4 regions of the Luteipulveratus halotolerans genome follow, and region 3 is predicted to be linked to each of the others. Evidence: riboswitches for the same ligand, from Rfam matches in the RefSeq annotation. Region 3 holds a riboswitch; each other region holds the start of a gene.
The links. Region 3 has a riboswitch for S-adenosylmethionine ahead of metX (homoserine O-acetyltransferase MetX). Riboswitches for the same ligand answer to the same signal wherever they lie in the genome.
Positions count from the first base shown of each region.

Region 1: it holds a riboswitch for S-adenosylmethionine, as region 3 does, so the genes downstream of both, VV01_RS24915 (putative leader peptide) here and metX (homoserine O-acetyltransferase MetX) in region 3, are expected to answer to the same signal.
Region 2: it holds a riboswitch for S-adenosylmethionine, as region 3 does, so the genes downstream of both, VV01_RS02770 (MetQ/NlpA family ABC transporter substrate-binding protein) here and metX (homoserine O-acetyltransferase MetX) in region 3, are expected to answer to the same signal.
Region 4: it holds a riboswitch for S-adenosylmethionine, as region 3 does, so the genes downstream of both, VV01_RS24865 (putative leader peptide) here and metX (homoserine O-acetyltransferase MetX) in region 3, are expected to answer to the same signal.

Region 1 covers NZ_LAIR01000002.1:2,082,569-2,084,762, forward strand. Annotated here, with positions in the region: gene VV01_RS10520 (glycoside hydrolase family 3 protein) at 1-635, shown strand, start outside; SAM riboswitch class IV at 727-841, shown strand; gene VV01_RS24915 (putative leader peptide) at 869-955, shown strand; gene VV01_RS10525 (ABC transporter substrate-binding protein) at 1,055-2,029, shown strand; gene VV01_RS22810 (GNAT family N-acetyltransferase) at 2,031-2,194, shown strand, end outside.
Region 2 covers NZ_LAIR01000002.1:477,478-479,671, forward strand. Annotated here, with positions in the region: gene VV01_RS02770 (MetQ/NlpA family ABC transporter substrate-binding protein) at 1-885, opposite strand, end outside; SAM riboswitch class IV at 1,081-1,192, opposite strand; gene VV01_RS23770 (NAD-dependent epimerase/dehydratase family protein) at 1,356-2,194, shown strand, end outside.
Region 3 covers NZ_LAIR01000002.1:1,246,489-1,248,682, reverse strand. Annotated here, with positions in the region: gene metX (homoserine O-acetyltransferase MetX) at 1-978, opposite strand, end outside; SAM riboswitch class IV at 1,015-1,128, opposite strand; gene VV01_RS06480 (DUF4192 domain-containing protein) at 1,168-2,194, opposite strand, start outside.
Region 4 covers NZ_LAIR01000002.1:757,384-759,577, forward strand. Annotated here, with positions in the region: gene ssuE (NADPH-dependent FMN reductase) at 15-578, opposite strand; gene VV01_RS24865 (putative leader peptide) at 700-786, opposite strand; SAM riboswitch class IV at 821-935, opposite strand; gene VV01_RS04210 (phosphotransferase) at 1,031-2,194, opposite strand, start outside.

The DNA.
Region 1 (2,194 bases), 840 kb from region 3:
ACACGCCCGAGGGCGACGACGAGGCGACGTTCGGTGCGGCACTCGACGCCGTCGTCCGAGCTGTCCACGACGGTGTGCTCGACGTGGCGCGGTTGCGCGAGGCCGCCGGTCGGGTCGACGCTCTCGAGCGCTGGTGCGCCGACCGACGGCACGGTGAGGTCCCCCAGCCCGACCAGGACGTCGACGACGAGGCCGCCCGCCGGAGCCTGCACACCACCGGAGACGTCGCCGGCGCTCTCTCCGGCACGGTCGAGATCGTCGACATCCGGCGGCGCCGCAACATCGCGAGCGGCGGCAACGCCGCTCTCATCGCCCAGGCGTTGGCGCAGCGGCTGCCCGGCAGCCGCGTCGTCGCCGGCTTCGCTCCCGGTCGCGCGGTCGAGGGCCGAGCCGACGGCGCCGTCGATCCGTCGACGCAGCTGCAGGCCGGCCGGGCGGACGTCATCATCACCGGCACGCCCACGCTCGACGAGGTCGAGCAGCGCGCGCTGCGACAGCTCCTCGCCGCATCTCCTGGTGCGGTCGTGGTCTGCACCGGACTCGCCGACGACGAGGTGCTGCGCGCCGACCGTGTCGTCCGGACCTTCGGCGACTCGTGGCCCACCGCCCGGGCTGTCGCCGATCTGCTCACATAACAAGGTGTACTACTTAATCTCATCTTGCGTTATGAGACGATGCTTCCTCGTTGTTGCTCGCCGGGCCTGACGAGCCCTAGCGTCAGCACCAGGTCTTGAGCTCCAGCGCACAGCCCCGGCTTGCTGGACAGCAACCCTCCTTTCGCGGCGGGGTGCTCCGGGTGACGACCAGGCAGCAGCCGACCGGCTGCTCGCAAGCGCGGACCTCGGGTCCTTCGACCAGGAGCACCACGATGGGGACCAGCCGGCTCGTCCGACCGTCCCGGCTTCACCGCCGGCGTCACGTCGACCTGCTGCGCGTCGCGTCCTCGCAGTGTTGACCCGGACCGCCGACACCTCCTGAGCTGATCGGCCGCCGTACCTCGCGGGGTTTCTCCGCCCCGAAGACCCGAAACCGCTTTGACCTCAAGGACATTCGCATGCCCTCCATCACTCGAACGACGCCTGCGTGGCTGCCCCTGATCGCCGTCGCACTGCTCGCGACCTCGTGCAGCGACCCCTCCAGCGCCGCCCCTCGCGACGACGCCAGCACGGCGAAGATCAACACCTCTCCTGACCAGCATCGCGTCGCGGTGAGCAAGGACGCACGGGCCGCCTCCTTGCTGCCCGCACGTATCCGCGACAAGGGGACCATCACCATCGCCGACAGCGCCGGTGCGAGCGGCACCCCGCCGCTGGCGTTCACCGCCGATGACAACAAGACCCCCATCGGCGTCGAGGTCGACATCGCCCACCTCCTCGCGGCCAAGCTGGGCGTCCGTCTCGACCTGCGTACGACCTCCTGGGAGAACCTGTTCCTCGGCGCCGACTCCGGGGCGTACGACGTCGTCGTCTCCAACGTGACGGTGACCGAAGAGCGCAAGGAGAAGTACGACTTCGCCACCTACCGCAAGGACGACCTCGCCTTCGAGGCGACTCAGGGCGGCAGCTGGAAGGTCAAGAGCGGCAAGGACATCCAGGGCAAGACGATCGCGGTGAGCAGCGGCACCAACCAGGAGAAGATCCTGCTCGACTGGAACAAGGCCAACATCGCAGCCGGCCTCAAGCCCGCCAAGATCGTCTACTACCAGAGCGCGAGCGACTACTACCTCGCCCTGAGCTCGGGTCGCATCGACGCCTACCTCGGACCCAACCCCACCGCCGCCTATCACGTCGCGACCGGCGGCAAGACCGAGATCATCGGCCGGTTCTCGGGTGGCGGCGCGACGGTGCAGGGCCTCATCGCCGCGCTCAGCAAGAAGAACTCCGGACTCGCCCAACCCCTTGCCGCTGCGCTGAACTCGGCGATCGCCGACGGCTCGTACGCCAAGGTCCTGAGCCGTTGGGACCTCAGCAACGAGGCCGTCCCCACCTCGCAGATCAACCCTCCGGGCCTGCCCAAGGAGGCGAGCTGACATGCCCACCTTCCTCGTCCTGGACGACACGGCGCACGCGCCCGAGATCGGCGCCGTCGCGACGTACGTGCAGCGTCGGCTGCAGTCGCTCGGCCACCGGGTCGACGTCGCCTCGCGCACACCTCAACCGACGGCCGCCGACGCGGTCGTCGTCGCGAGCGACGC
Region 2 (2,194 bases), 770 kb from region 3:
CGCGGTGCCCTTGGAGTACGCCTCGACCTGCGTGATCACCGAGGGGTCGTGGTAGAGCTTCGCGATCTTGAGGTAGGTCGGGTTGTCCTTGTCCTCGGCGCGCGCGACGAACGCGTTGATGTAGGGCTCGGCCTCCGGGCGCTTCGGGTCGTCGTTGAACAGCGCCTTCTTCGGGTCGAGCTTGGCGTCGAGGGCGAAGTTGTTGTTGATCACCGACGCGTCGACAGACGGCAGCGAGGCCACGGTCTGCGCGGCGTCGACCGGGGCGACGGTGACCTTGGAGGCGCCGGTGTCGATGTCCTTGGGGGTCGACAGCGTGTTGCCGCCGCCCTTGAGCTTGAGCAGGCCGGCCTGCTGCAGCACGAGCAGCGCCCGCGCCTGGTTGGTCGGGTCGTTGGGGATCGCGACCTTGCCGCCCTGGGGGATCTGGTTGAGCGCCGTGTGCTTCTTGGAGTAGACACCCAGCGGTACGACGACCGTCGAGCCGATCGGCGTCAGGTCCTGGTCCGCCTCGACGTCGTACGTCGCGAGGAACTGCAGGTGCTGGAACAGGTTGAGGTCGGTCTGCTTCTGCGCGAGGGCGGGGTTGGCCTGCGTGTAGTCACCGAAGTTGACCACCTTGATGGTGATGCCCTGCTTGGCGGCGAGGTCCTGCAGCGGCTTCCAGTAGGGCGCGCTCGCCTCGGTCGTCCCGATGCTGACGGTCTGCGTGCCGCCCTCGTCGTCGTCGGACGCGACGGCCTTGATCGCGAAGCCGGCGGCGACGAGGACGACGACGCCGGCGGCTGCAGCGCCGAACAGAGCGCCCTTGCCGCGGCCGGGCTTGTCGGGCAGCGCGGGCGTCGAACCGTCAACATTCTCAGGGGTTTTCGGGGTCTCGGACATGGTGGTTCCTTTCGGTGCGGGCAGGGAGGACGGCAGGGTCAGCCGACCCCTGCGGGGTTGCTGCGGTGGGTGCGTGAGGGCTGTGCGGCGCGCCTGTCAGCGGCAGCGCGGACAGCAGCAACGACGGGTGGTCGTCGGTGCCGAGTGGTGCGTGTGGTGGTGCATGGGCGTCCTCGAAGGTCGGCCACTACGGGAGTGGAGTGCTTGCGCGAGGGTTGGTCGCGCCCGGTCGTCACCTGGAGCACCCCGCCACGTCCGTGAGGGTTGCCGCCCAGCAAGCCAGGGCTTGTCGCTGGGTCTCATGACCTGGGCCTACGGTAAGAACGCGTTCAGCGGGAAGTCAAATGGGTAACCCAACACGGGATTATGACGTGGGTCACGTCGGGACCGGATGTGACGAAGTGCGGAACGATCGCCTGACGGGGCCGATCCCGCTGTGTCCCAACAGGTCTCGCGCCTAGCGTGAGTACATGAGACTGCTCGTGACCGGCGGCGCCGGGTTCATCGGACGGCACGTCGTGGACGCTGCGACGGCAGCCGGTCACGACGTGACCCGGCTCGACCTGGTCGACGGTGATGACGTACGCGACCCGGACGTGGCCGAGCGCGCGGTGCACCGCGTCGACGTCGTCGCGCACCTGGCGGCCAAGGTCGGGCGCGGCGTCGACGTGGCGGACCTGCCGGCGTACGCCTCGCACAACGACGTCGGCACGACCACGCTGCTGGCAGCGATGGCACGCCGTGGCGTGCGCAGGCTGGTGCTCGCGAGCTCGATGGTCGTCTACGGAGAAGGGCGCGGCCGTTGCCCTCAGCACGGCGTCACTCGCGGGCGACCACGAGAGCCGGGTGCGCAGCCCCTCCTGGATCGCGGGCAGCTGGGCCGCCACGTGCACCAGCAGCGCGCCGACCAGCAACCAGGCCGTCGCGAAGTGGACGGCGACGAAGTCCCAGGGCCACGGGTAGTACTGCAGGACGTTGAGGAAGCCCGTGACCAGCTCGAGCAGCGCTGCGGCGACGAGCAGCCCGACCGCCGCACGCTCGGCGCCGTGCACGAGCGAACGCACCGGTGGCCACTGGCGCAGCCGGTGCTGCACGGACCACAGCTTGGCCAGCAGCAGCGGGATCGCCGCGATGCCGGTGATCACGTGGACGCCCTGGGTGAGGCGGTATCCCCACGCCGGCGAGGCCGGCGGAGGCAGCCACCCCCACGGATGCGCGTGGTATTGGCTGATCAGCCCGGTCGCGAAGCAGACGAGCATGGTCACGCCGACGGCGAGCCCGAGGCGAGCGGTGAGCGGCCGGCCACGCG
Region 3 (2,194 bases):
CGCGATGACGTGCAGGCCGCCGTCGTACGACGACAGTGCCGCGGCCATCCCGCCGCGGCCGCGACCGATGTCGTGCGTGGCCATCGCGCGGGTCAGCGCGACATAGGTGCCGGCGTCGAAACGGCCGACGAGCTTGGCGGCGTGGTGGTCGAGGTAGCCCTCGACCGAGAACCGACCGCCCCGCAGGGGCTGCTCACCGGCCTGCTCGACGACGCCGAATCGGCGGTCGAGCTCGTCGGCGCTGCGGTAGGTGGTGTGGGCGATGCGTCGCGCGAGGCCGAGTCCGTGCGAGGGCACGACACCTCGGTCGTAGTAGTCGCCGCCGTAGTAGTCGGGGTCGCCGGTGATGGCCAGGATCTGCGCCTGTCCCCATGCGATCTGGTCGGCCGCAGCGACTCCGGCGCTTGCGATGACCGCGGTGTCCTGGACACGGTCGGGGTAGGACGCAGCCCACTCGGCTGCGCGCATGCCACCCATCGACCCACCGACGACCAGACGCCACCGGTTGATCCCGAGCAGATCGGCGACCTGAGCCTCGGCCGCGACCTGGTCGCGCACGCTGATCTGCGGGAATCGCGAGCCCCAGGGCCGCCCGTCCGGCGCCGGGCTCGACGGGCCGGTGCTGCCACGGCAGCCACCGAGAGCATTGGTGGCCACCACGAAGTAGCGGTCGGTGTCGATGGCGCACCCCGGCCCGACGACCCCCGGCCACCACCCTGCTGTGGGCTGACCCGGGCCTGCCGCTCCGATGACATGCGTGTCGCCGGTGAGGGCGTGCTCGACCAGGACGGCATTGGCGCGGTCCGGCGCGAGCCGTCCCCAGGTCTGGACGGCGATCGTGGCCTCCGGAAGCGTCTCGCCGCTCTCCAGTGCCTGCGGCCCGATCCGGACCCCGAACGCGTCCGGGTTGCTGCCGGGAGGCAGCGGCTCGAGCACGTCAGGGCGCACACCGGTCGGTCGTCGGCTCAGCACTGTCACGGTGTCGCTCCCTGGTCAGGGGCCACATCGGCGCTGGCCCCGCGCTTGTCGGACCACCTGCAGGCCCGACCCTGTCCTCACCCGGGGCACCCCACCGCGGTGGAGGGTTGCCGCTCAGCCAGCCGGGGCTTGTCGCTGAGACTCTTGACGAGACCTGACGTTAGCAGCGGCGCGACACAGTCCCAACTCTCACAAGGCGATCTCTCGGGGGCTGGACCGCAGGTCCTGCGGACGGACACCGAGGCTCATCGCGTGGAGCACCAGCTCGGCCATCCGGGCCGGTCCGGCCTCGGCAGCGCGCTCGAGCGCGACCCCGGCCAACGCTCCGTTGCCGTGGACCCAGCACCAGTAGCCCAGCAGGGTGCCGGTGCCGGTGACCCAGTCCTCCGGAGTGATCGTGACGAGCTCTTGCAGCCGACGCGTGACCCGGACGACCTGGACGTCGTGCTCGACGCCGCCGCGTTGATCGGGTCGTCGCCAGGACGGCGTACCGATCGCCCGGGTCAGCGCCGTGCGCAGCCACGGGTCGGCGGCAGGCAGGTCGAGCGCGTCAGGGGTGAGCCAGCCCATGAGGTCATCGCGCAGCGGCAGGTCCAGCAGCGAGCGCGTCGCGATGCTCAAGACCTCCACCGGGAGCGCCGCAACCGGCGGCGCCGTGTCACCCGCGTCGACGACGGCCGCCCACGCTGCGGCGAGCCGTGCGCTGCTCACCTCACCCGGCTCCGCCGCCCGCACGGCAGCGGTGACCAGCGGGTGCCCAGGGCACACGCTGGCCGCCAGCGCGGCGCGGTCGGCGTACACCTCGATCTCGCGCAGGACCTGGTCGGCGACGGCGGGGACGCGGTCAGCGGTGGGAACGGGCCGGCTGGGGCCGAGATCGCAGCGACCGCACCCGCAACGCTGGAGGCGCCACCGGCCGTCGGCGACCAGCACCTCGTGCGCGGGGACGCCCATCTCGTCCGCGATGAGGGCGACCAGCTCGCTCACGTGCTCGTGGTCGTCGAACCCGATGACGTCGACCCGTTCGAGAGGGACGCGCTCCATCTGGTCGGCCACCGTCATGGCCACCGCGGCGAGGTCCGCAGCGGACGCGGGCACGTCGACGCGGGAGGTCGGACCGACGCCGGTGGCAGTGGTCGCGACCACCACCACCGACCGCGCAGGGACGAATCCGAGGAGGTAAGGAACGTAGGCGACCAGCTCTCCGAGGCCGCGC
Region 4 (2,194 bases), 490 kb from region 3:
GAGTACGAGCGCTGTCAGGCGACGGCGACGTGCTGGCGTACGACCGGGTCGAGCCGGGCGATCGCCTGGGCGAAGCCGTCGGTGACCTCGCGCAGAGGTGCGCCCGAGGCGTCGTCGACCGTGACCGCACCGTCGGCGTCGATCGCGACGTGCTGGGACAGCACGAACCAGCCGGGGGTGATGTGGGTGGCGCCGAGGCTGGAGAGCACCGGACGCAGGGCGTAGTCGACGACCAGCACGTGCGCCGGCGTACCGCCCGTGGCCAGCGGCAGGACCGCCTTGCCCTGGAGGGCGTACTGGGGCAGGTCGAGGAAGACCTTGAGCAGCCCACCGAAGGAGGCCTTGTAGACCGGCGTCGTGACGATCACGGCGTCGGAGGAGGTCAGGGTCTGCACCGCATGGGCGACGTCCGCGTCGTTCGTGTCCGCACGCAGCAGCGCGTCGGCCGGCAGGTCGCGCAGCACGATCGGGCTGATGCTGTGGCCGGTACGGGTGAGGGAGTCGGTGACGGTGCCGAGGACGGCGTCGGTGCGTGAGGTTGAGCTCGGACTGCTGGAGATCGCGGCGATACGAGCCATGTGTTCCTCCTTGAGGGGACGCCGAGATGCCCTGATGGCCAAGGGTTTACGGCTGGTGTGCAGATGGGCAGGGGGCAGCGTCGTGGACGCGCCGGTGATGGCGCTGTGCGCCGGACGTGCGTCAGTCGCGACAGAGCGCGCTCGACACGCGCAGCAGGTCGACGTGCCGACGACGGCACAGAGTGCGAGTCATGAGGGCTGTGCTCATGGCAGATTTCACCCGTCTCGTCAGAGAGGCTGGGAGCTCGCGCTTGCGGCGACCGGCTCTGGTCGCCGCCGGGTCATCACCCGGAGCACCCCGCCGCGAGGGAGGGTTGCCGTCCAGCAAGCCGGGGCTTCGCGCTGGATCTCGTGACCTGCAGAGAAACTACCGAGCCATGCATAAGCATGGCAACACTCATCGAGAACGTTTCGTTATGCGGACGATCGTCCCGAGGACTGAGAGCGGGCGGTCAGCCGGCGTGCGCGTCGGGGTCGGAGCGATCGCGGCGGATCGGCTCGGTGACGGCGTCGCGCAGGTCGTCGCGCCGGCGGCGGATGTCGTGCGGGTCGTCGTCGGCGTCGTCCTGCCCGTGGATGGTGCCGACGTCCGATGAGGTCGTCGCCGAGTCGGCCGGCGACGCCTCGGGCAGTGCGGCGCTCACGGCAGTGCTGCCGGGAGCGGCCGACACATCGGGCGCGGAGCGGCTGGAGTCGACGTCCTCCTCGTCGTCCATCTGCGGGATCTCGAGGGTCTCGTCCTCGTCGTTGGACTCGCGCACGGTCACGACCTCGATGTCGGCCGGGTCGACCGCGGGCTCGGCCGGTGCCGCAGGAGCCGTCGCCGTCGTACGCCGCGCCACCGGGGGCGGCAGCAGCGACTCGTCGTCAGCGGTGCGCTCCTCGAGGCGTCGCAGTGCTGCAGCGCGTCGGTCGACGAGCGGGTCGTCCTCGGCGGCGGCGGCCTCCATCAGCAAGGTCACCCGCCGCAGCTCGGCGGCCAGCCGGATCCGGCGTTCGAGGTGGGTGTCGGGGCGTTCGCGGCGCGACTGCGCGTAGGACTCGACGACCGTGTCGACCGCGTCGGGGGCGGCCATCAGCGACAGGAGCGCGAAGTCGGCGGCCGGGTCGCTGACCGCGGCGCCCTCCCACGAGTCGAGTGCGACGACCTCGCCGTCGGCCACGCGCACGTCGCCGTCGTGCAGGCCGCCGTGGGTCGGGGTCGTCGCGAACCTCCAGAGGCTGACCTCCTCCAACGCCCGCTCCCAGCGGTTGAGCAGGCCCGGAGGGACGTGCCCGGTCGAGGCCGCGCGGTCGAGCTCGGCCAGGCGACGGCTGCGGTAGGAGTCGGCGTCGTACGACGGCAGGCCCGCCTCGTCGTACACGCGGGGGTCGGTGTCGTGCAGCTCGGCGAGGCAGCGGCCGAGCGAGCGCGCCTCTTCGGAGCGGGGCTGCAGGTCGCGCCACGTCACGGGTGAGCCGGGCAGCAGGTGCACGACGCCGACGGTGCTGCCGTCGCGCGCGGTGACGCTGCCGACCAGGCGCGGCATCGCGAACGTCAGTCGCTTGGCGAGGAGGGTGGCCAGGCGCTCGGTCTGGTCGAGGGCTGCTGCGGCGGCCGTCGTGCGGGCCGAACG